2 linked regions of the Xanthobacter dioxanivorans genome follow. Each later gene encodes a partner of the first gene's protein in a complex. Links are inferred from orthologs where the notes say so. Each region holds a gene or a part of one and is shown on either strand. Other genes may lie near its edges.

The links.
Region 2: the proteins of carB (region 1) and carA are in contact, whole or in part, in a solved structure (PDB 1KEE), measured with the Escherichia coli proteins. The link is inferred for Xanthobacter dioxanivorans from one-to-one orthologs.

Annotation. Positions count from the first base shown.
Region 1 is NZ_CP063362.1:3,193,206-3,205,487, reverse strand. The notes cover bases 3,985-7,918. They hold carB (carbamoyl-phosphate synthase large subunit), read right to left. Parts: upstream 7,560-7,918; coding sequence 4,185-7,559; downstream 3,985-4,184. Other genes in these bases: EZH22_RS14935 (GtrA family protein), read left to right, coding at 7,903-7,918. Also shown: EZH22_RS32400 (peptidoglycan-binding domain-containing protein), read right to left, coding at 1-251; trxB (thioredoxin-disulfide reductase), read right to left, coding at 1,606-2,574; EZH22_RS14950 (Lrp/AsnC family transcriptional regulator), read left to right, coding at 2,846-3,331; transcription elongation factor GreA, read right to left, coding at 3,459-3,932; more of EZH22_RS14935, read left to right, coding at 7,919-8,337; EZH22_RS14930 (class I SAM-dependent methyltransferase), read right to left, coding at 8,351-9,043; EZH22_RS14925 (hypothetical protein), read right to left, coding at 9,114-9,818; EZH22_RS14920 (MFS transporter), read left to right, coding at 10,023-11,495; EZH22_RS14915 (DUF2478 domain-containing protein), read right to left, coding at 11,547-12,095. UniProt on the Escherichia coli protein: Large subunit of the glutamine-dependent carbamoyl phosphate synthetase (CPSase).
Region 2 is NZ_CP063362.1:3,539,265-3,550,464, reverse strand. What follows is about bases 5,892-8,743. They hold carA (glutamine-hydrolyzing carbamoyl-phosphate synthase small subunit), read right to left. Parts: upstream 8,010-8,743; coding sequence 6,774-8,009; downstream 5,892-6,773. Other genes in these bases: EZH22_RS16475 (GatB/YqeY domain-containing protein), read left to right, coding at 8,248-8,709; EZH22_RS16485 (FkbM family methyltransferase), read left to right, coding at 5,892-6,666. In the rest of the region: oxlT (oxalate/formate MFS antiporter), read right to left, coding at 1-906; oxlT (oxalate/formate MFS antiporter), read right to left, coding at 1,488-2,714; frc (formyl-CoA transferase), read right to left, coding at 2,889-4,118; EZH22_RS16495 (CBS domain-containing protein), read right to left, coding at 4,306-4,776; EZH22_RS16490 (GntR family transcriptional regulator), read left to right, coding at 5,080-5,769; more of EZH22_RS16485, read left to right, coding at 5,884-5,891; dnaG (DNA primase), read left to right, coding at 9,146-11,056. UniProt on the Escherichia coli protein: Small subunit of the glutamine-dependent carbamoyl phosphate synthetase (CPSase).

The sequences.
Region 1 (12,282 bases):
CCGAGGGCGGCCTGCAGCTTCTTCACCGTCTCGCCCTTGCTGCCCACCGTCAGCAGGACCAGTTCCGGCAGGGCGAGGGCGGCGAAGGTGTCCGGCCCGGCGATGCCGTCCGCGGCAAGACCGTGCTGCTTCTGGTAGGCCTTCAGGGCCTCCTCGGTGGCGGGGCCGAACTGGCCGTCCGCATTCACCCCGAGCTTGGCCTGGAGGATTTTCACCGGCTCGCCGGCGAGCCCGCGTTTCAGTAGAGCCATTTTAGTCCCCGTTGCAGGAGGGTTGGGCCAACAGCACAGTTATAGACGCTGCCGATGACAACGGCAGCGGAACTGAACGGGGTCCAAAAAGAAAAATGCCGGGCCCGGTTAGGAGCCCGGCAAGTATCGCCGCAGAGCGGCGAACCTTCCAGAGGGGAACAGCTGACGCACCGCACAGGATGCAATCAGCGCTTGGGTAAAGTGCCCGTCCGTTAGGCATTTTGCAATGGAGACTGATCGCATATCAGGCATGTGCCCAGCGCTTGGCTCGACGGCGTGACAGGCACCAGTTTACCATCGACGGTCATAAATCAGTAATTCCAGCGCTGCGCCTTGGAGATGAGAAAGTCGCGGAAGACCTGGATGCGCGCCACCGAGCGCATTTCCTGCGCGTAGGTGAAATAGGCCTCCAGCTTCGGCGTCTCGCGGTCGGTGAAAAGCTGCACCAGGGAAGTGGAATCGTCGGAGAGGTAGTCGGGCAGCGTGCCGATGCCCACCCGCGCTCCACGGCGCGCTTGAGGCCGAGCACGTTGTTCACCTCGAAGGCGGGAATGCGCGGGGTCGAGCCGTCGCGGCCGGCATGCTCCAGCCAGTTGAGCCCCTGGAAGTAGGAGGGAATCGGCCCGCCCAGCAGCAGGATGCGATGCTTGTCGAGCTCGTCCAGCGAGCGCGGGTGGCCGTGGCGCTTCAGATAATCGGCCGAGGCGTAGGCGTGGAAGTGAACGGTGAACAGCTTGCGCTGCACCAGGTCCGGCTGGACCGGCTGGCGCATGCGGATGGCCACGTCCGCCTCGCGCATGGCGAGATCCAGTTCCTCGTCGGTGAGGATGAGCTGGATGCGGATGTCGGGGAACAGGTCCACGAACTCGCCCACCCGCGCCGTCAGCCAGTGGGTGCCGAGCCCCATGGTGGTGGTCACGCGCAGGTCGCCATTGGGCTTCTCCCGGCTGTCGGTGAGCTGCGCGCGCGCCGATTCGAGCTTCAGGAACACCTCATGGGCGGTGCGGTAGAGCAGCTCCCCCTGCTCGGTGAGGATGAGGCCGCGGGCGTGGCGGTGGAACAGGGGTACCTTCAGCTCGGCCTCGAGCGCGGAGACCTGCCGGCTCACCGCCGATTGCGACAAGCCCAGCGTCTCGCCCGCATGGGTGAACGAACCGGCTTCGGCGGCGACGTGGAAGACCTTCAGCTTGTCCCAATCCATCAGCCCCAGCCCCTCACCCGTCACCGGCCATTCTCCGCCGGGACTGCCACATGGTTCAATCGGTTAGAACGAAGAGTCCGGCGCCGCGCCTTCACACAGATGCCTCCATCGCGGAAGCACCTGCCTCCGGGACGGGGCGCGGCGGGAGGCGGGCTATTCGGCCGCCTTCGCCACGCTTTGGTGCGCCAGGAAGCGTTCCGCCTCCAGTGCGGCCATGCATCCACGGCCCGCCGCCGTGACCGCCTGGCGATAGATGTCGTCGGCCACGTCGCCCGCCGCGAACACGCCCGGAACCGACGTGGCCGTGGAATCGGGAGCGGTCCAGACGTAGCCGCTTTCCTTGAGCCTCAACTGGTCTTTCACCAGCTCTGTGGCAGGCGCATGGCCGATGGCGATGAATATGCCGTCAGCGCCGAGCTCGGTGAGGGCACCGGTCCGCACGTCGCGCAGCCTGGCGGCGGTGACCTTGGTGATGGCGTCGTCGTTCAGGCCGACCACCTCGGCGAGCTCCGCATTCCAGACCACGTTGACCTTGGGATTGGCGAACAGGCGCTCCTGCAGGATCTTTTCGGCGCGGAAGCCGTCACGGCGGTGCACCACCGTCACCTTGGAGGCGAAGTTGGTGAGGAACAGCGCTTCCTCTACCGCCGTGTTGCCGCCGCCCACCACGACCACCTCCTTGCCGCGATAGAAGAAGCCGTCGCAGGTGGCGCAGGCGGAAACGCCGAAGCCGCGATAGGCCGCCTCGCTCTCCATCCCCAGCCAGCGCGCCTGGGCACCGGTGGCGAGGATCACCACGTCGGCCACGTAGGTCGCGCCGGATTCGGTCACCATCCGGAACGGCCGATGGGAGAGATCAAGGCTCGCCACGTGGTCGGCGATGATCTTCGTGCCCATGTGCTCGGCCTGGGCGCGCATCTGCTCCATCAGCCACGGACCCTGGATCGGGTCGGCGAAGCCGGGATAATTCTCCACATCGGTGGTGATGGTGAGCTGGCCGCCGGGCTGGATGCCCTCGAAGAGCACCGGCTCCAGCATCGCGCGGGCCGCATAGATGGCCGCAGTATAGCCGGCGGGGCCAGACCCGATGATGACGACCTTCACGTTCTGGGCAGTCATAATGTCCTCGGAAAACGCTGCGTCGGGCCCTGCGCCGACGCCATGCGGCGCGCCCGGAGCCTGTCCCGCGCCAGCGCGGGAGCCATGCGCGAATGTAGGGGCTCTCCTGCACCGCCACAAGGCACCGGCTCCGCTGCCGATCGAAGCGTTCCGCCGCAGGGCCGCGCACGGCGGCGGAACGCTTCGCGGACGCACCCCGCGAAAGATTATTTCGTTGCGTTGCGGCAAACGCGCACTAAGGTGCCGCTGTCCGTTGCCCCACAGGAGCCTCGCCTTGACCGTTCGCCTCGACGCTGTCGATTGGAAGATCCTCGACGAGCTGCAGCGGGATGGGCGCATGACCAACGTGGAGCTGTCACGCCGCGTCGGCATCTCCGCCCCGCCCTGCCTGCGCCGGGTGCGGGCGCTGGAAGAGGACGGCATCATCCTGGGCTATCGGGCGCTGCTCGAGGAAAAGCGGCTCGGCTACGACCTGATGGCCTTTGCCATGGTGCACCTCATCAGCCAGGCCGAAACGGACCTCGACGCCTTCCAGCAACGCATCGCCCAATGGCCTCTCGTGCGCAGCGCCTGGATGCTCTCCGGCGACGTGGACTTCCTGATGCTGTGCGTGGCGCCGGACCTGCGGACCTTCCAGGCCTTCGTGCTGGAGATCACCGCCGCGCCGAACGTGCGCAACGTGAAGACGGCGCTCACCCTGAAGCAGGCCAAGAACGCCCCCGTTGTGCCGCTGGAATCGGGAGTGCCGAAAGGCGCCTGAGGGCGGCTCCGCAGCGCGAAGCCCGTGCGGAGCGATGTTCCCCCCGGGCGAGCCGGGGGACCACGCCGCCACAAGAGGCGAGAAGCGGGAAAGCCGGCGCCCGGACCGTCGAGCCGGCGTATCCGGCTCAGGCCCAGCGCACCCCGACGATCTCGAACGATCGCGCGCCCTTCGGGGTCACCACCTCCACGGAAGAGCCCTTCTTCTTGCCGATGAGCGCCCGCGCCACGGGAGAGGAGATGGAGATGCGGCCGGCCTTCGCGTCAGCCTCGCTGTCGCCGACGATCTGCCAGACCTTCTCCTCCTCGGTATCCTCGTCGACGAGGGTGACCGTGGCGCCGAATTTCACCACGTCGCCCGAAAGCTTGGACACGTCGATCACCTCGGCGCGCGACAGCTTGTCCTCCAGGTCGGCGATGCGGCCCTCGTTCAGCGACTGCTGCTCCTTGGCGGCGTGATACTCCGCATTCTCGGACAGGTCGCCATGGGCGCGCGCCTCGGAGATGGCGGCGATGATGCGCGGACGCTCCACCTGCTGACGCTGCTTCAACTCTTGCTCGAGGGCGGTGTAGCCCCCCGCCGTCATGGGAATCTTCTCCATGGGTCCTTCTTCAGACCTCCTGAAATGTCGGCGCGCCGGATTCGCCGTGAACCGGCGCATCCGACGCCTGAAACAGAGCCGCGGCCTGAAGCGCGGCGCTCCAAAACCTCGGCGACCGCCCGCGCGGGGAGACATCTCCCACAGCGAAGGCTCCGCCGCCCCCCTCGGCCATCCGGCGAGGGGAGACGACAACGAAAACGCCCGTGGCGGAACGAGATTCCACGCGCGCCGCGTCCAACCGGGGACGCAGAGTCAGGCGACGGAGGCTTTCCCCCGCGCCAGATCGGACGCCCCGTGCCCACCGGCACTGAAATAGCCCTGCAGCGGGCGCACCGTCAGATCGCCGCCCACATAGGCCTTGATCCCCTGCGCCGCAGCTATGGCTCCCGACAGCGTGGTGTAATACGGCACTTTCTGCAAGAGGGCCGCCCGCCGGAGCGAACGGCTGTCGGCCAGGGCCTGCGCCCCCTCGGTGGTGTTGAAGACGAGCTGCACCCCGCCGTTCTTGATGGCGTCCACGATGTGCGGCCGGCCTTCCAGCACCTTGTTGATCTTCGCGGCGGGCACGCCCTGCTCCTCCAGGAAGCGCTGGGTGCCGGAGGTGGCGATCACCTTGAAGCCGAGCTCCACCAGCATCTTCATGGTGGGCAGGATGCGGACCTTGTCGGCATCCTTCAGCGACACGAACACCGTACCGGACTTGGGCACCTTGGTGCCGCCGCCGAGCTGGCTCTTGGCGAACGCCACGCCGAAATCGGTGTCGAGGCCCATCACCTCGCCGGTGGAGCGCATCTCCGGCCCCAGCACGGTATCCACGCCGGGGAAGCGGGCGAAGGGGAACACCGCCTCCTTGATGGCGATGTGGCCGATCTTCGGCTGCACGAGATGGAAGCCGGCGAGCTTCTCCCCCGCCATCACCCGGGCCGCGATCTTGGCGATGGGCAAGCCGATGACCTTGGCCACGAAGGGCACCGTGCGCGAGGCCCGCGGATTGACCTCCAGCACGTAGATCTCGTCGCCCTTGATGGCGTACTGCACGTTCATGAGCCCGACCACGCCCAGCGCCAGCGCCATGGCGGCGGTCTGCTTCTCCAGCGCGGCGAGGATGTCGGGCGTGAGGGAATAAGGCGGCAGGGAGCAGGCGCTGTCACCCGAATGGATGCCCGCCTCCTCGATGTGCTCCATGATGCCGGCGATGAACACGTCCTTGCCGTCGCACAGGGCGTCGACGTCCACCTCGATGGCGTCGGACAGATAGCGGTCGAACAGCAGCGGGTTCTTGCCCAGAACGGTGTTGATCTGGCCGGTCTTGTCGTTGGGATAGCGGGCCTTCACCTCCTGCGGCACCAGGCCTGGGAGGGTCTCCAGCAGGTAGTCGCCGAGCTGGCTCTCCTCGCGGATGATCTGCATGGCCCGGCCGCCCAGCACGTAGGACGGGCGCACCACCATGGGGTAGCCGAGCTCGGCCGCCACCAGGCGCGCCTGCTCCACCGAATAGGAGATGCCGTTGGCCGGCTGGCGGATCTTGAGGCGATCCAGAAGGGTCTTGAAGCGGTCGCGGTCCTCCGCGAGGTCGATGGCGTCCGGCGAGGTGCCGAGGATCGGCACTTCCGCGTCTTCCAGCGCCTTGGCGAGCTTCAGCGGCGTCTGGCCGCCGAACTGCACGATGACCCCCTTCAGCGTGCCGTTGGTCTGCTCGCGGGCGATCAGCTCCAGCACGTCCTCGGCGGTGAGCGGCTCGAAATAGAGCCGGTCCGAGGTGTCGTAGTCGGTGGAGACCGTCTCCGGGTTGCAGTTGACCATGATGGCTTCATAGCCCGCGTCCTTCAGGGCGAAGGCGGCATGGCAGCAGCAATAGTCGAACTCGATGCCCTGGCCGATGCGGTTCGGCCCGCCGCCGAGGATGATCACCTTCTCCCGGCCGGAGGGTTGCGCCTCGTCGGCGAGCGTGCCGGCGAAGGGTGTCTCGTAGGTGGAGTACATGTAGGCGGTGGGCGAGGCGAACTCGGCCGCGCAGGTGTCGATGCGCTTGTAGGCGGGGCGCACGTCGAGGGCCTGGCGCCGCGTGCGCACCTGCGCCTCGGTGAGGCCGGCGAGGCTGGCGAGGCGCGCGTCGGAAAAGCCCATCGCCTTCAGCCGGCGGAAGGCGCCTTCGGTGCCCGGCAGGCCGAAGCGGCGGACCTTCGCTTCCATCTCCACGATGCCGCGGATCTCGGCGAGGAACCACGGATCGATCTTGCAGGCCGCGTGGATCTGCTCGTCGGTCAGGCCGAAGCGCATGGCCTGCGCCACGTACAGCAGGCGGTCCGGCGTGGGCGTGCCCAGCGCCGCGCGAATGGCATTCTTGTCGTCGCCCTGCCCGAGGCCCTCGATCTCGATGTCGTCGAGGCCGGTGAGGCCGGTCTCCAGCGAGCGCAGGGCCTTCTGCAGGGATTCCTGAAAGGTGCGGCCGATGGCCATGGCCTCGCCCACCGACTTCATGGCGGTGGTCAGGGTCGGCTCGGCACCGGGGAACTTCTCGAAGGCGAAGCGCGGCACCTTCGTCACCACGTAGTCGATGGTGGGTTCGAAGGAGGCCGGCGTCGCCCCGCCGGTGATGTCGTTCTCGATCTCGTCCAGCGTGTAGCCGACCGCGAGGCGCGCCGCGACCTTGGCAATGGGAAATCCCGTGGCCTTGGAGGCCAGCGCCGAGGAGCGCGACACCCGCGGGTTCATCTCGATGACGATGAGCCGGCCGTCCTCGGGATTGACCGCGAACTGCACGTTGGAGCCGCCGGTCTCCACCCCGATCTCGCGCAGCACCGCAAGCGATGCGTCGCGCATGATCTGGTATTCCTTGTCGGTCAGCGTCAGCGCCGGCGCGACAGTGATGGAATCGCCGGTGTGCACCCCCATGGGGTCGATGTTCTCGATGGAGCAGATGATGATGCAGTTGTCCGCCTTGTCGCGGACCACCTCCATCTCATACTCCTTCCAGCCGAGCACGCTCTCCTCGATCAGCACCTCGGAGGTGGGCGAGGCGTCGATGCCGCGCTCGACGATCTCGATGAACTCGGCCTTGTTGTAGGCGATGCCGCCGCCGGTGCCGCCCATGGTGAAGGACGGGCGGATGATGGCGGGCAGGCCCACCACCTCCAGCGCATCGAGCGCCTGGGAGAGGGTCTTGATCTGGCGCGAGACGGGCGTGGACAGGCCGATCTTGGTCATGGCCTCGCGGAACAATTCGCGGTCCTCGGCCTTGTCGATGGCCTCGGCGGTGGCGCCGATCATCTCCACGTCGTATTTTTCGAGCGTACCCATCTTCTTGAGCGACAGCGCGCAGTTGAGCGCGGTCTGCCCGCCCATGGTGGGCAGCAGCGCGAAGCCCTTGGAGCGGTCGCCGCGCTCCTTCTCGATGATCTTGGTGACGATCTCGGCGGTGATGGGCTCGATATAGGTGGCGTCCGCCATGTCCGGGTCGGTCATGATGGTCGCGGGATTCGAGTTGACGAGGACGACCCGGTATCCTTCCTCCTTCAGCGCCTTCACCGCCTGCGTGCCGGAATAGTCAAACTCGCAGGCCTGCCCGATCACGATGGGACCGGCGCCGATGATGAGGATGGTTTCGATATCGGTGCGTTTCGGCATTTCTGTCTGGCGCTCTCCACCGTCGCCGACCGGCCCGACAAGGCCCGGATCCGGCAGCGGGATCAGTTTCGTCGAAGCATCGGGGCGTGGATGCCGGCCGGCGCTCGCAGCCTTTCCCTATCGCGCTCCGGGCGCAAAAAAAGGGCCGCGGGTCACGCGCCCCCGAAAGGATCGAGCACCGCCGCGGACCTCGTCCGAAGCGTGCGCGCATGAAGGCGGAGCGAGTGCGAGGACATCACACCTCGAGAATTCTCTTCACCCTGCGCGCTGATGGGCTTCCTTAGACCATAATTTACGGCGACGGAAGCCGCCACCCGATCCTTCATCGCCGGAGCCGACACAGGTGCCGTCTTCCCTCGCCGGTCTGGTCCACAGATACCGCGACCTCGTCCGGCAGTTCTCCACTTTCGTCGGGGTGGGGCTCGCCGCCACCGCCGCGCATTTCGCCGCCCTCACGCTGGTGGTGGAGGAGGACCTGCTCGGCCCGGTGGCCGGCTCCGCGGTGGGCTTCGTGGTGGGCGGGATCGTGTCCTATTCCCTCAACCGCCGCTACACGTTCGAAACCACCCGCTCCCACGCCGGAGCGGTGCCGCGCTTCATGGTCATCGCCGGGGTGGCCTTCGGGCTCAACGGCCTGCTCATGGAGCTGCTGGTGCATCGGCTGGGGCTGTTCTACCTCCTTGCCCAGGCCATCACCTCCGGCCTCATCATGCTCTGGACATTCTCCGGCTACCGCCTGTGGGCGTTCGCCCACCGCCCCGGCGCGCGCCAGGCCTGAGGGATCCGACCGGTCAGGGCCTGAACGCCTGGAAGGCCATGCGCTGCTGGTTGTGGCCCACATTGGGCTGCACGCGACGCGCTACGAAGCCCGCTCCCTCCAGCAGAGCGCGCATCTCGCTTTCCTCATAGGTGGTGAGGCCCAGCTCGCCCCGCAGCCGGCGATAGGGCGAGAAGTACATCCGCGCGAGGCCGGTGAGCGCCGCCGGCAGGAATTTCTCCCGGATGGCGAGGCCGAGCAGCGCGCCGGCGTCCACCACCGCGCTCACATGCGGGGGAATCACGTCGGCAACCAGGATGCTGCCGCCCGGCGCCAGCTGCACGCGCCAGCGGCACAGCAAAGCGGACAAGGCCTCGCGCGTCAGATACTGGGCGACGGAATTGCACACGATCAGGTCGAAGCTCTCCGGCGGAAGGGCTTCCACCTCCTCGGGGGAGCGCACGCAGATGTTCGGCACCCGCGCGAACCGCTCCGCCAGCCGCGCCCGCACGGCGGGGGCCGCGTCGCTCAGCACGAGCAGGCCGCAGCGACGGGCCATGGCCTCGGCGCCAAGCGCGTCGCCGCATCCGAAATCGAGCACCCGCGCCCGCGGCCCGGGAACGAAGCGCGCCAGGTCGGCGGCGATGCGCGCATAATGCACCTGCCGGTGACGCTCGTTCACATAGATGGCGTTCTCGCCATTCCAGAACGAGATCCAGTCCGCCATCCGGCCATCTCCATCCCCCCAAGCCATGCCGCTAGGGAAGCTCGAGAGATATCCGACGTACCGGGCAACCTCAACGATAATTCACCCAGAATACGCCGACCGTCGGGTTCGCGGCGCGCACGGCCGGATCGCTGGACGCCACGCTTTTCGGCCCCGAGATCCGCGCCTGCGCCGCGCCGCCGAGGCTGGCGGGCAAGGCGAGCTGCACGCCGAGCTCGCAGCCCCCGCCGATATTGGCGAGCTTGCCGCCGCGCCAGTCCCCCACCACGCCCCCGGCCGCCCCGCCGAAGCCCTGGATGCGGAAGGGCTTGCCGTTCGCCTTCTCGAGGTCGGCGAGGCTGGCGCCGATGGAAATGCCGTTGACGCTCCAGGCGCTGGTCTCGGTGAATGCCACGCGGCGGGGAAAGGCGAGGCTGGCCGGGTCCTTCCAGGCGATCTCGAGGCTCAGGGCCGGGTCGTTGGGCAGCAGCACGATGCCGGGGGCGGTGCTGCCGTCCGGCGAGATGATGTTGCCGCTCACCACGTTGCCCTGGCCGAAGTCGGCGGCGATGTTCACCGCCGTCGTATTGGGCGCGAACGGCCCTGCGCACTGGAACTGGCGCGGCCCGGCGGTGGGCTTCGGGATGGACACGATGGTCTCGGAATAGTCGCCGAAATCGTCGGTCTGCTTGACCACGCCGGTGCCCCAACTGTCCGGGTTGCCCTGGCAGGCGGCAAGGGTCGCGGCCCCGGCGAGCGCGAGAACGAGGCGGGCGGGGAGGCGACGCGAAACCATGGCACTCTTCTCTACCGGAGGGACGCTGCGCCGGCCCGCGGCGCCGCCCGGCCGCCAGGTCCGGGCCGCCCTGCCCCCGCGGCCGGCGAAATGCCTTTCTAGAGCACGCGCCGATCCGCGCGCAATGCGGGCGAATCGGCGCGTCACAGGGCATTCATCGGCGGCGGTTTTTCTGCTCCGGTGGGCGGACGGGGGGAGGTCACGATGAACGAGATGCGGACGACACCCGCCGAGGAGCTCGGCAGATCGGTCCAGGACTATATCGACGAGGCGCCCGTCTGGCGCGACGGCACCCGCGTCGCCAGCGTCCCCATGACCGGCATGCAATGGCGCATCTGGTGGCTCGCCGCCGCCGGCAAGTTCTTCGAGGGCCTGGTGGTGTTCATGACCGGCGTGGCCCTGCCGCTCATGGCGAAGGAATTCGGCATGGACGCCTTCCAGCACGGCATCCTGAGCGCGGCGAGCCTGGCCGGCATCCTCGTCGGCGCCCTGCTGCTCGGCGGCCTTGCCGACCGCTTCGGCCGCAAGTTCATGTTCGTGTTGGAGATGATGATATTCATCGTCTTCCTCGCTTTGCTCGCCGTGAGCCCCACCTATGGCTGGACGGTGACGTTCCTGTTCGGCATGGGCGTCGCCCTCGGCTGCGACTACCCCACCGCCCATCTCGTCATCTCCGAGAGCATCCCGACGCCGGCCCGCGGCCGGCTGGTGCTGAGCGCCTTCGGCTTCCAGGCGGTGGGCGCCCTCATCGGCACCCTGGTGGGCTACGTGGTGCTCTCGAACCTGTCGGAGGTCAGCGCCTGGCGCCTCATGTATGCGGCGGCCATCCTGCCGGCGGCCGCGGTGGCCCTCGGCCGGCTCTTCGTGCCCGAGAGCGCCTCCTGGCTGGTCGCCCGCGGACGGGTGGCGGAGGCTGAGCATCACGCGGAGCTGCTGCTGCGGCGCAGCCCGGCCTATCCCAAGGCCATCCACCTCGCCCGGCGGCACCGGCACCACCAGGGGCAGCAACGCCATCTGGCGGTGCTGTTCCAGGGACCCACCCTGCGCGCCACCATCCTCGCCGGCGTGCCGTGGTTCCTGCAGGACCTTGCCACCTACGGCATCGGCATCTTCACGCCCACCATCCTCGCCGCGGCGCTGGGGCATGCGGCCGTCCACGCCCAGGACCTCACCGATATCGTCGCCGACGACATGCTGGCGGCGGAGGGGGCCGCGCTCATCGACCTGCTGCTGCTGGTCGGCATCGGCACGGCGGTGGCGCTGGCCGACAGGGTGGGCCGCATCCCGCTGCAGATCCTCGGCTTTCTCGGCTGTGCCGCCGGGCTGCTGGTGGCCTCCCTGTCGACCTTCTACGACGGGCAGACGCGCATCCTCCTCGTCTTCGCCGGCTTCATGCTGTTCAACTTCATGACCAATCTCGGCCCGAACGCGCAGACCTATCTTCTGGCGGGCGAGGTCTTCCCCACCCACATCCGCGGCATGGGTGCGGGGTTCGCCGCCGCCTTCGCCAAGATCGGCGCGGTGATGACGGCGTTCCTCTTTCCCATCCTGCTGGTGGATCTGGGCACGCGCGCGCTGCTCTACCTGCTGGTGGGCGCCTCGCTCCTCGGGGCCGTCGTCACCTACCTGTTCCGCATCGAAACCACGGGCAAGAGGCTCGACGACATCGGCCTGTAAGGGCAAAGGCGGGCGCTTCCCGGCATGGGGCGGCGTCGGCCGCCGGCCGTTTCAGCCCGCCACCTTCTCCGCCACGGCGCTCCACCAGGCATCCACCGCCGGCAGGCTCGCCGGCGCGATCTCGGCGAGGTCGCCGACGAAGCCGTCCCATTCGGCGCGCACCGTGGGCGAAAGGGAGGTGAGGACGCGGAACTCCGCCGCCACGGCCGCGTGGAAGGCGCTGGTGAGCCCTCGCCCGTCGGCCTCCTGGCGACCGAACTTGGAAAGGATGACCACGGTGTCGGTCAGGTCGCCGCCTTCCGCGAGGCGGGCGGCGATCGCCCGCTCCACCCCCGCCGCCGCGGCGGCAAGGCCCGCCGGGTCGAGGCTGCACCCTGCCGCGCCCGGCCCGAGGTCCTGGTGCAGCCGGTTGGCCTCCCCGGAGACGAGGTCGAGCAGCAACACATCTTCGTGAGCGCAGCCCGGAGGCAAATGCTCGACCACGCCGAGCACGCGCACGCCGGCGGACCGCAACTGCCCCGCCGCCTCGGCGAGAAGGGACTGGATCACCTCCCGGTCCCCGCCCTGCAATGCGAGGATCATCGGCCGCTCACCCACCATCACCGCTTCCTCTGGCCCGGCTCCGTCGCCGGGGCACACGGCGAAGCTGTATCTTGCGCAACATGACACATCCTGGCGCCAAGGGGAGACGGCCGGATCGTTCGGCCTGGCCCTTCCCGCCATATGCCCCCGCCGAACGCCCCGGAACGATGCCTCAGCGACGCCACAAGGCTGCATTATGCGCTGG
Region 2 (11,200 bases), 340 kb from region 1 along the record:
GTCCGACACCCAGCCGAAGAAAGGACGGGTCAGGCCGTTCAGCACCCGGTCGATGGACAGGGCGAAGGTCAGCGCCGGCATGGTGAGGCCGAGCAGCGACACCGGCACGTCGGCGATCTTGAAGTCCTTGGCGATGGAGCCGAGCTGGGCCGTCGCCATGAGGCCGCCAGCCGCCACCAGCACGAACATCAGATACATGACCCAGAACACCGGGGCCTTCAGCATCTCGCCTGGGCCGTAATTGCGCCGGCTCTGGTTGACCGTGGGGACGGCTACCACCGGAAGCTGGCCTTCCTTCGGAGCCGCCAGGAAGAACGAGAGCACGAGAACGACCGCGCCCTGGATCAGGCCGAAGAAGAGAAAGGTGTGCTCGTAGCCCTGCGACTTGATCATGGCCGCGATGGGCACGATCGTCAGGGCCGATCCGGCGCCGAAGCCGGCGGCGGTGATGCCGGCGGCAAGGCCGCGGCGATCCGGGAACCATTTCAGCGCCGAGCCGACGCAGGTCCCGTAGACGGCGCCCGCACCAGTACCGCCGAGGGCGGCCGAGATGTAGAGCATGGTGAGGCTGTCCGCCATCGAGTTCAGCACCCAGGACAGACCGCAGAGAATGGCGCCGACGAAGACCACGATGCGCGGGCCGAACTTGTCCACGAACCAGCCCTCGACCGGCACCAGCCAAGTCTCGAACACGACGAAGATGGTGAAGGCCACCTGGATGGCGGCGCGGCCCCACTGGTGCTTCTCGTTCATCGGCTCGACGAACAGCGTCCAGCCGTATTGCAGGTTGGCGATCATGGACATGCACACGACGCCAATGGCGAGTTGCAGCCAGCGCCCGCCCAGGGGACCCGCGACGGGGCCTGCGGCGGGACCGCGCGTGGGCGCGGAGGTGTTCTGAGGCATTTCCTTCCCTTTCTCACTGGGGATCATCGAGAGCGATGAACGGCCCGTGACGGTCGCCATTCTGTTGCGGGCTTCTTTGCGCCGTTGATGTTCGGCCGACCCGCTCGCGTACCACGGAGAAAGGTGTATCGAAAATATCGTATACATAATGCATGTAACAGCTACCTAACCGCTACATCCGCTGTATTACAGGCTTTCAGGGGCGACTGCGACAGCCTGAAGGCGAATACCCCCGGCCTTCAGTGGCCTTTTTCTTGATTCCTTCTGCGCCACGCCTGCGCGAATATCTGCCCAACACTTTGCCATACGCTCTTACAATTGCGGCAATGCATCATGCGGGCTGCCGATACCGTCGTGACCGCGGTGCGCATGGGGCGGATGGGCGTATGCGTGTACGGGCTTCGGTCCTTCGCCAGGCACGGCGCGGACAAAAAAAGCCCCGGCGCAGGCCGGGGCTTGAGGAACCGCCACAAGGACGGTGGAGGGACTTTTTATCCGCTCACGTGATCACGGACCCCCGGCGTCGGGTAAACCCGCCATGCGGCACGTGGCGGCATGATGCGACCATGATGGGACAAGGCTCAGGCCGTGACCTCGCGCGTCGCCGCGGCCCGCGCCGCAGCCTCCGCGTTGAGGCGATGGTGGCGCGCCAGCATGGGCCGGAGCACGAACAGGGCGCCGAAAGCGGCCGTCAGGTCCATGGCCGCCACGGTGTAGAGCACCGTGGTCCAGCTTCCCGTCGCCTCCATCAGGATGTTGGCGAGCGGCACCAGCAAGGCGGCGAAGCCCTTGGCCGTGTAGAGCATGCCGTAGATCTTGCCGATATGCTTGGAGCCGAACGTATCCGCGGCCGTGGCCGAGAACAGGGAATAGACTTCGCCCCAGGCCAGGAAGACCACGCCCGAGAGGATGATGAAGGCCCATGGATTGTGGCCGAACGTCCCCAGCGCGACGATGCCGATGCCTTCCATGGCGAAGGCGAAGAACATGGTCTTCTCACGGCCGATATGGTCCGAGATCCAGCCGAAGAAGGGCCGAGAGAAGCCGTTCAGGATGCGGTCCAGCATCAGCGCGAACGGCAGAGCGGCCATTGCGAAGAAATAGAGGTTCACCTCGATATGCTTCACGCCGAGGTCTTCGGCGATCACGCCCAGCTGCGCCACCGCCATGAGGCCGCCGGACACGGTGAGGACGAACAGGGTGAGCATGATCCAGAACACCGGGGTCTGGAGCGCCTCGCCCAGGGTGTAGTCGCGCCGGCTCTGGGCCACGGTGGAGGAATAGACGACCTCGGTCTTCGACGGCGCCCGCAGGAAGCCGGCGGCGAGCAGGATGACCGCGCCCTGCACCAGGCCGAAGGTGAAGAAGGTCTCCTGGTAGCCGCTCGACTTGATCATGGCGGCGATGGGCAGGATGGTGAGCACCGTGCCCGAACCATAGCCGGCGGCGGTGAGCCCCACGGCGAGGCCGCGCCGGTCGGGAAACCACTTCAGCGCGGCGTTCACGCAGGTGGCATAGACACAGCCGACGCCGATGCCGCCGACGGCGGCGGCCACGTAGAGCGCGGTGAGCGAGGTCGCGTAAGAGTTCAGCACCCAGGAGAGGCCGGTGAACAGGCCGCCCACCATCACCATCACCCGCGGCCCATACTTGTCGATGAAATAGCCTTCGATGGGGGTGAGCCAGGTCTGCACCACCACGAACACGGTGAAGGCCACCTGCACCGAGGCGCGCGTCCACCCGTGGGTGCTGACGATCTCGGGCACGAACAACGTCCAGGAATACTGAATGTTCGCGGCGGCAACCATGCAGACCACGCCGGCGATCAATTGCATCCAGCGATTCGTCGCTGGTGCCTTAACTGCAGCTTCAACCATCTTCCTACCCCTTGGCACAATTTCTTATTTTGGTGTTGGTAACCGCCTCATCCTCTTTTCCCTCATGAGGCGGCGGATTGCTCGGACGGGTGATTTTTGCTCCCGTCAGACGGCACCGGCGGCACGCATGCCGGCGATCTCTTCTTCAGTGAAACCGAGGTCGGCGAGCACCGCCTGCGTGTGCTCGCCCAGCAGGGGAGCACGGTCCACCGGAACATGGCTCGCCGAAAGCTGTATCGGCGAGCCGAGCGTCACGTAGCTGCCCCGCTCGGGGTGCGGCACCTCCACCAGGAAGCCGCGCTCGTAGAGCGCCCGGTCGTCCAGGATGTCCCGGGTGGAAAGCACCGGGCCGCAGGGCACGTCGATGGCCTTGAGCGCGGCCATGACCTCGAACTTGGTGCGCTTCACCGTCCAGCGCTCGATGATCTCGAAGCACTGGTCGAGGCGCTGGGCGCGGGCCTCGTGGGCGGCGAACTTGGGATCGTCGATGAGGTCCTTGCGGCCCACCAAACGCATCAGCGGCGCCCAGCCCTGGGGCTGGATGATGACGTAGCAGAAGTCATTCTCGCCCCCCGGCGCGCAGCGCAGCGCCGCTCCCGGCTGGCCGCCGCCGGACGCATTGCCGGCGCGGGGAACGCAATCGCCCTCGGGAGCGCCGGGATATTCGGTGAGCGGACCCGCGTCGAGACGCTGCTGGTCGCGCAGCTTCACGCGCAGCAGGTTCATGACGCAATCCTGCATGGCCACGTCCACCCGCTGGCCCTCGCCCGTCACCGTGCGCTGATAGAGGGCGGCGAGGATGCCGGCGACGCAGTGGATGCCGGTGCCGGTGTCGCCGATCTGGGCGCTGGAGGCGGTCGGCGGGCCGGACCGCCATCCGGTGGTGCTCATGGCGCCACCCATGGCTTGGGCGATGGTCTCATAGGCCTTGGCATCAATGCCGGAGGCCTCCGCGAAGCCGCGGATGGAGGCATAGATCAGGCGCGGGTTACGGGCGCGCACCGCCTCGTAGCCGAAGCCCTGGCGCTCGAGCACGCCGGGGCCGAAATTCTCCACCATCACGTCGCAGGCGTCGATGAGGCGCCCCAGCGCCTCCTGGCCCTGCGGCGTCTTGATGTTCAGCGTCACGCTGCGCTTGTTGGCGTTCAGCATGGTGAAATAGAGACTGTCCACATTGGACTTGTCCCGCAGCTGCGAGCGGGTGATGTCCCCCCGCCGCGGCATCTCAACCTTGACGACATCCGCCCCCAGCCACGCAAGAAGCTGCGTCGCCGACGGGCCGGACTGCACGTGCGTCATGTCCAGGACGCGTACGCCGTCGAGCGCGTTGCCCATGCACCACTCCCGGATTTCCTAGCCCTTGTCTTGCTGGGTGCCGGTCTGCGCCGGCTTGGACTGACCCTGAGGATCATCGCCCGTGGCACTGTGTACGACATTACGTATGCCAGATACCAAGACTAACATCATCATTTCCCCGCCGCAATCTTCTTCAGCGACGATGGGTCAGCTCCCCCCGCCGGGCTCAGCGCAGCGGCGTGAGGTGGGCGTCCATGCCGCCCAGCGCGGGATCGAGAAGGGTCTTCATCTCCGCTTCCCGCAGGTAGTGGCGCATGAGGTCAGTGGCGCTGATGACGCCGATGAGCGTGTATTCTTCCATCACCGGCAGATGCCGCACCTGGTGCTCGTCCATGAGACGCAGGACGGTGGCGATGCCGTCGTCGAGGCGGCAGGAGATGACCTCCCGCTTGAGCAGGCTCGCAAGCAGCATGCGCGGGGTGTTGCTTCCGTGCTCCAGAAGCGCGCGCGTCACGTCGCGCTCGGAGAACACGCCCATCACGGTGCTCCCCTCGGTGCCGCAGATGTCGGTGACGATGACGGAGGAGATGTTCTCCCGCTTCATCACCCGGACGGCGTCGGCCACGGTCTCCTGCATGCGCAGGGTGACAACGCGGGTATGGCGCTTCTCGCGCAGGATATCGTCGACGGTGATCATGATGTCCTCCCCTGGCGGCGCCTGCCGCCTCGTATGCGGACCGTTCAATGCGGCCCTTGGACACTGATGCTGGTATTCAGAATACATTCTGTCAACGCGCAGTGCGGGAGGAGGGAGGGGGGATTTTGCTGCATCGCAACGACAGGGCGCAGCTATCCATGCGTCATTACCTGCCCTAACGCCTATTCGGCGATCTGATATGATGTATTCAATACGCCGCGCGGAGAATCACACGTTGCGGCGGGCGGTGGGAATTCCGGCGACCGGCCGAGCGCGTCGACGAGCCTAAGGCGAAGGGGTGCGATGACGTACCAGGATATCAACGTGAAGCCGATCGAGACGGAATCGAGCTTCCGGATGAAGGCCTACAAGGCGCTGAAGGCGGCCATCATGGAGATGGACATCTACAGCCACCCCGAGGAAATCCGCCTCGAGGAGCGTCAGCTCTCCGAGAAGCTGGGCGTCTCCCGCACGCCGATCCGCGAGGCCATGACCCTTCTGGAGCAGGAAGGGTTCGTGCGCTCGGTACCGCGCCGCGGCATCTTCGTGGTCCGCAAGTCCAAGCGGGAGATCATCGAGATGATCACCGTCTGGGCCGCCCTAGAGGGCATGGCGGCGCGGCTGGCCTGCGAGCGGGCGAGCGAGGCCGAGATCCGCCTCCTGCGCGAGAATGTGCGCGCCTTCGCCAACCGCGACCCGGAAGAGTTCGTGTCCGAGTATTCGGAGGCCAACCTCGCCTTTCACAAGCTCATCATCCGCATGTCCGGCTGCGCGCTGATCGGCGAGACGACCGAGAGCCTGTTCCCGCATATGCGCGGCGTGCGCAAGGTCACCATCGGCCAGGATCACCGGGCGCAGCGCTCCATCCTCGACCACACCCGCATCGTGGAAGCCATCGAGAAGCGCGACGCGGATCTTGCCGAGCGTCTGGTGCGCGAGCACACGCTGGGCCTCGCCCGGCACGTGGCAGAGCACGGCCACTTCCTCGACTGACCTTGCCTGGACTGACCTTGTCCGGACGGACCTTTCCGGACTGACCTTTCCGGACTGACCTTTCGGTGTTTTCGGATTAAAGAGGGGGGCGCCCCTCCGGGGGAGAAGGGACCCATGCGGCATGGGTCCGCACAAGGGCAGCCTCCTCATCCCATGCGCTATGCCAATCTCGTCAAGAACATCTCCAACTGGCCCACCTACTTCGCCTTCAAGTACGGCCTGACCCAGGCGCCCGTGGCCCATTTCCGGCTGCGCTCGGGCGTCGAGGTGAAGGTGCCGCGCGAGGTGCTGCACGAGTTCAAGGAAGTGTTCTTCGACGAGGCCTACCTCAAGGGGATGCCGCTCCCGGTGCAGCCCGGCGATACCGTCGTCGACATCGGCGCGAACATCGGCGCCTTCAGCATGTTCGCCCTGCATCGCCTGGCGGCCGGACGGGTGATCGCCTTCGAGCCGGACCCGGTCAATTTCGCTCACCTGTCCGCCAACGCCGCCCTCGCCGCCGGCCGGCTGGTGCCGGTGCCGCAGGCCATCTCCGACACGGCGGGGGAAATGACCTTCCATCGTGGAAATGCAGGCGGCGTCTCCACCTCCGGTTCGCTGCTGAGCACGAAGGGGGAGAAGGTGACGGTGGCGACGACGACGCTCGAGGAGGCCTTTGCCCGCCACGGCATCGAAAGCTGCGCCTTCCTCAAGATGGATTGCGAGGGCGCCGAGTTTTCCATCCTCTATGGCGCGTCCGACGGCGTGCTGAAGCGCATCCGCCAGATGGTGATCGAGGTGCATGACCAGAAGCAGTCGCCGCGCACCCGCGCCGACCTGAAGGCCCACCTCGTCGCCAAGGGCTTCCGTCTCAGGGACGGCATGCACGATCTGCTGTGGGCGTGGCGGGAGGACTGAACCTTCCCGAAGCCCTCGCCACTCCGAGGCCTCCCTGGCCCCCCAACGAAAAAGGCCGGCTCCAGGATATCCCCGGCGCCGGCCTTTTCAGTCCAGGGGCGGCGCGCTCAGGCCGCCTTGCTCTTCTCGATCATCTGCACGAAGCGATCGAAGAGATAGTGGCTGTCGTGCGGGCCGGGGCTCGCCTCGGGATGGTACTGCACCGAGAAGACCGGCCGGTCGGCCAGCGCGATGCCGGCATTGGAGCCGTCGAACAGGGAGACGTGGGTCTCGATCGCATTTTCCGGCAAGCTGCCACGATCCACGGCGAAACCGTGGTTCATGGAGGTGATCTCCACCTTGCCGGTGGTGAGGTCCTTCACCGGGTGGTTCGCGCCGTGGTGCCCCTGGTGCATCTTCATGGTGCGCCCGCCCACCGCGAGGCCGATCATCTGGTGGCCGAGGCAGATGCCGAAGGTGGGCACGCCGCTGGCGATGATCTCGCGAATCACCGGCACCGCATATTCCCCCGTCGCCGCCGGATCGCCCGGGCCGTTGGAGAGGAAGACGCCGTCCGGCTTCAGCGCCAGGATGTCCCCGGCCGAGGCCGTGGCCGGCACCACCGTCACCTTGCAGCCGGCGCTGGCGAGCAGGCGCAGGATGTTGCGCTTCACGCCATAGTCCACCGCCACCACATGGTGGCGGGGCGCATCCTCGCGGCCGTATCCGGTCGCCCAGCCCCAGGTGGTCTCGTCCCAGGCGAAGCGCTGGGCCGAGGTGACGCCAGGCACGAGGTCCATGCCCACGAGGCCGGGCCACTGGCGCGCCTCGGCCTTGAGCGCGTCGAGATCGAAGACGCCGTCGCGGGAATGGGCGATGACCGCGTTGGGCATGCCGCCCTCGCGGATGAGGGCGGTGAGCGCGCGGGTGTCGATGCCGCTGATGCCGGGGATGCCGCGCGCCTTCAGCCACTCGTCGAGGTGGCGGGTGGCGCGGTAGTTGGACGGCTCGGTCACCGCTGTGCGCAGCACCACGCCGCGCACGCCGGAGGACTGGGCCATGGACACCGTCTCGATGTCCTCTTCGTTGGTGCCCACATTGCCGATGTGCGGGAAGGTGAAGGTGATGATCTGGCCCGCATAGGAGGGATCCGTGAGGATCTCCTCGTAGCCGGTGATGGCGGTGTTGAAGCACACCTCGCCAGCCAGGCTCGCCTCGGCACCGATGCCGAAGCCTTCGAGCACCGTGCCGTCGGCGAGGACGAGCACAGCCGTGGGCTTGGGCTCGCTCCAGCCTTCGGCGGGGGGCGTCGCATCCCGGCCCGCGGCCGGGGCGGTCAGGGCGTGGTCTTGTTCGTTCGTCATGGATCGCCTAGATAGAGGCTCACGCGCGACGTTTCCAGCGTCAAGCGCGTGAATTTGTGCGTCGCGGTGCATGTGGACCCGCAGATGTCGGGCCACGGCTGCGGTCGAAAGCGCGGTCGAGCGGACGCAGGGAGCCTCCTGCGGAGGCGTGGCGGCCACGCGGAAGAGGCCCGGCCGCCTTCTCCCTCCCGCGCCAGCACTTCCATCCGGATCACAATTGCAACAAGGACAACGTTCCGTGCTTCGTGACGACATCAATGCGGCTCTGAAAGAGTCACTGAAGGCCCAGGACAAGCGCCGCACCGGCACGCTGCGCCTGATCAACGCGGCGCTGAAGGACCGCGACATCGAGCAGCGCGGCCACGGCAAGGACCCCCTGACCGACGACGAACTGCGGGCGCTCCTCGCGAAGATGGTGAAGCAGCGCGAGGAGAGCGCGAAGATCTATGACGAGGCCGGGCGCCCCGAGCTCGCCGCGCAGGAGCGCGAGGAGATCACCTACATCCAGGCCTTCCTGCCGCAGCAGCTCTCCGAGGCCGACACCCGCGCCGCCATCGCCGCGGTGATCGCCGAGATCGAGGCCAAGGGCATCAAGGACATGGGCCGCACCATGGCGGTCCTCAAGGAGCGCCATGCCGGCGCCATCGACTTCGGCAAGGCCTCTGGCTGGGTGAAGGACGCGCTCACCAACGCGGGCTGACGCTGTCCGCCCCACCTTTGGGGCCGCCCCGACCACGCGTCGGCGGCGGCTCCAGGCCCCGCCCGCGCGCAAAAGGCGCGTGCGCCGGCAACCCGATGGCGGGGACGGCCGGCGTCCGGCAGCAGCGCGCCTGACCGCGGGCAGGCCGCAGAAAGAGAATTTAACACCGGAAGGTGGTATTCAGGACATCGGCCAGCGAACCCGTGACAGCCGGGCCCGTGCCGAAAGGGCCGGCCGATCAGCGATTGCCTTGGCCCCGACTGCGGCGGGCAGCATGTGCGCACGCATTTCGCGAGATGACCGGCTGTGGATAACGAGGATAGTGCGAGCCGGCGCGGCCGGCGCGGCCGCGCCCCCCACCGGCATGCGATCGGCGCTGCCGCACCCGCTCCTGTTTCGCTAGACTGATGGGCTGACGCCCCGGACCCTGACCCGAATGCGCTTCCCACCCGCCTTCCTCGACGAGATCCGCGCCCGCCTCCCGGTGTCCGAGGTGGTGGGCCGGCGGGTCCGGCTGAAGAAGCAAGGACGCGAGTTCGCCGGCCTCTCCCCCTTCAACGCGGAGAAGACCCCGTCCTTCTTCGTCAATGACCAGAAGGGCTTCTACCACTGCTTCTCCTCCGGCAAGCACGGGGACGTGTTCGACTTCCTGATGGAGACCGAGGGCGTGCCCTTCGGCGAAGCGGTGGAGCGTCTCGCCTCCATGGCCGGCCTGCCGGTACCGCAGGCCACCCCCGAGGCGGCGAAGAAGGAAGAGCGCCGGCGCACCCTGTTCGAGGTGATGGCGCTGGCCGCCCGGCATTTCGAGGAGACGCTGCAGTCACGCCTCGGCGCGAAGGCGCGCGGCTATCTCGCCGACCGCGAGCTCGGCGCCGCCACCCAGAAGCGATTCGGCCTCGGCTACGCCGCGGGGGAGCGCTTCCACCTCAAGGAGGCCCTCGGCAAGGCAGGTGTGCCGGTGGAAGACATGGTGGAAGCCGGCCTGCTCATCGCCGGCGACGACATTCCGGTACCCTACGACCGTTTCCGCGACCGGGTGATGTTCCCCATCACCGACCTGAAGGGCCGTATCGTCGCGTTCGGCGGCCGGGCCCTGGAGAAGGACGTCCCGGCCAAGTACCTGAATTCGCCGGAAACCCCGCTCTTTCACAAGGGATCACTGCTCTATAACGGCTTCGCCGCCCGCACCGCCGCCCAGTCGGGGGCGCGGGTGATCGCGGTGGAAGGCTATGTGGACGTGATCGCCATGGCGGAGGCCGGCTTCGGCGCCACCGTCGCCCCCCTGGGCACGGCGCTGACGGAAGAGCAGCTGCAGCTGCTCTGGCGCATGTCCGAGGAGCCGCTGCTGCTGTTCGACGGCGACAAGGCCGGCCGCCGCGCCGCCCATCGCGCCATCGACCTCGCCTTGCCGCACCTGAAGGCCGGCCGCAGCCTCGCCTTCGCCGCCCTGCCGGAGGGGCAGGACCCGGACGACCTCATCCGCCGCTCCGGCCGCGAGGCCATGGAACAGGTGCTGGTGCAGGCCCGGCCGCTGGCGGCGGAATTGTGGGCGCGGGAAAGCGAGGCCGCCTCCCTCGACACGCCGGAACGCCGGGCGGCGCTGGAAGGGCGCCTGAACGAGGTGGTCTCGGCCATCGCCGACGAGACCGTGCGCAAGCACTACCGGCAGGACCTGCTGGGCCGCTTCAACGCCCTCATCGCCCCCCAGGAACGCGGGCCGGCCAAGGGACGACGCGAGAGCTGGCAGGCGGGCCCCCGGGCCCGCAAGGGCACTCCCCTTCCCCCGCCCCTGGTGCCCCGAGGCACGGAAATCGCCCGCAGCGCCCTGGTGCGCGGACCCATGGCGGCGTTGCCGCGCAATGAGGCCCTGCTGCTGTTCTGCCTCATCAACCACGCCTTCCTCCTCGACGAGGCCAGCGAGGAGGTGGCGAACCTGCCCTTGGCCAATCCGGAAGCGGACCGGATGCGCCGGGCGCTGGTCGAAGCCAATCTCGACGGCCTCGACGCCGCGAGCCTTGCCGAACGCCTCGGACAGGCGGATCTTGAGGCCCTGACCCGCCGGGTAAGAGCCCTGGCCGACCCGCGGCACGACTGGCCGGCATATCCTGATACCGCACCAGCCGACGTCCGGCTCTGGTGGCATCAGCGTATGGCCTTGCATCACAAGGCTCACGCGCTATCTAGAGAGTTGAAGGAGGCCGAGCGCACCTTGGGGGAGGACCCCAGTGAAGCGAATTTCGCCTGGCTTCGGGATGTCCGCGAGCGCCTGTCGGCGCTGGACGGGACCGAGGCATTGGTGGAAGGCTTCGGTGCGTCGTCAGGCCGGAGCGCGGCGCGATCCATCTAGGAGCGGGCATGCGAATTTTTATTTCGCCCGGGCGGGCATGGCGCTGAAAGATGCCATAGTCCGGCGCGAAGCAGAACGGAAGGCAGCCTAGCGCATCCACCATTGGGGTTGGAAGGACGTTCAGGCTGGTTTAACGGGATGGCG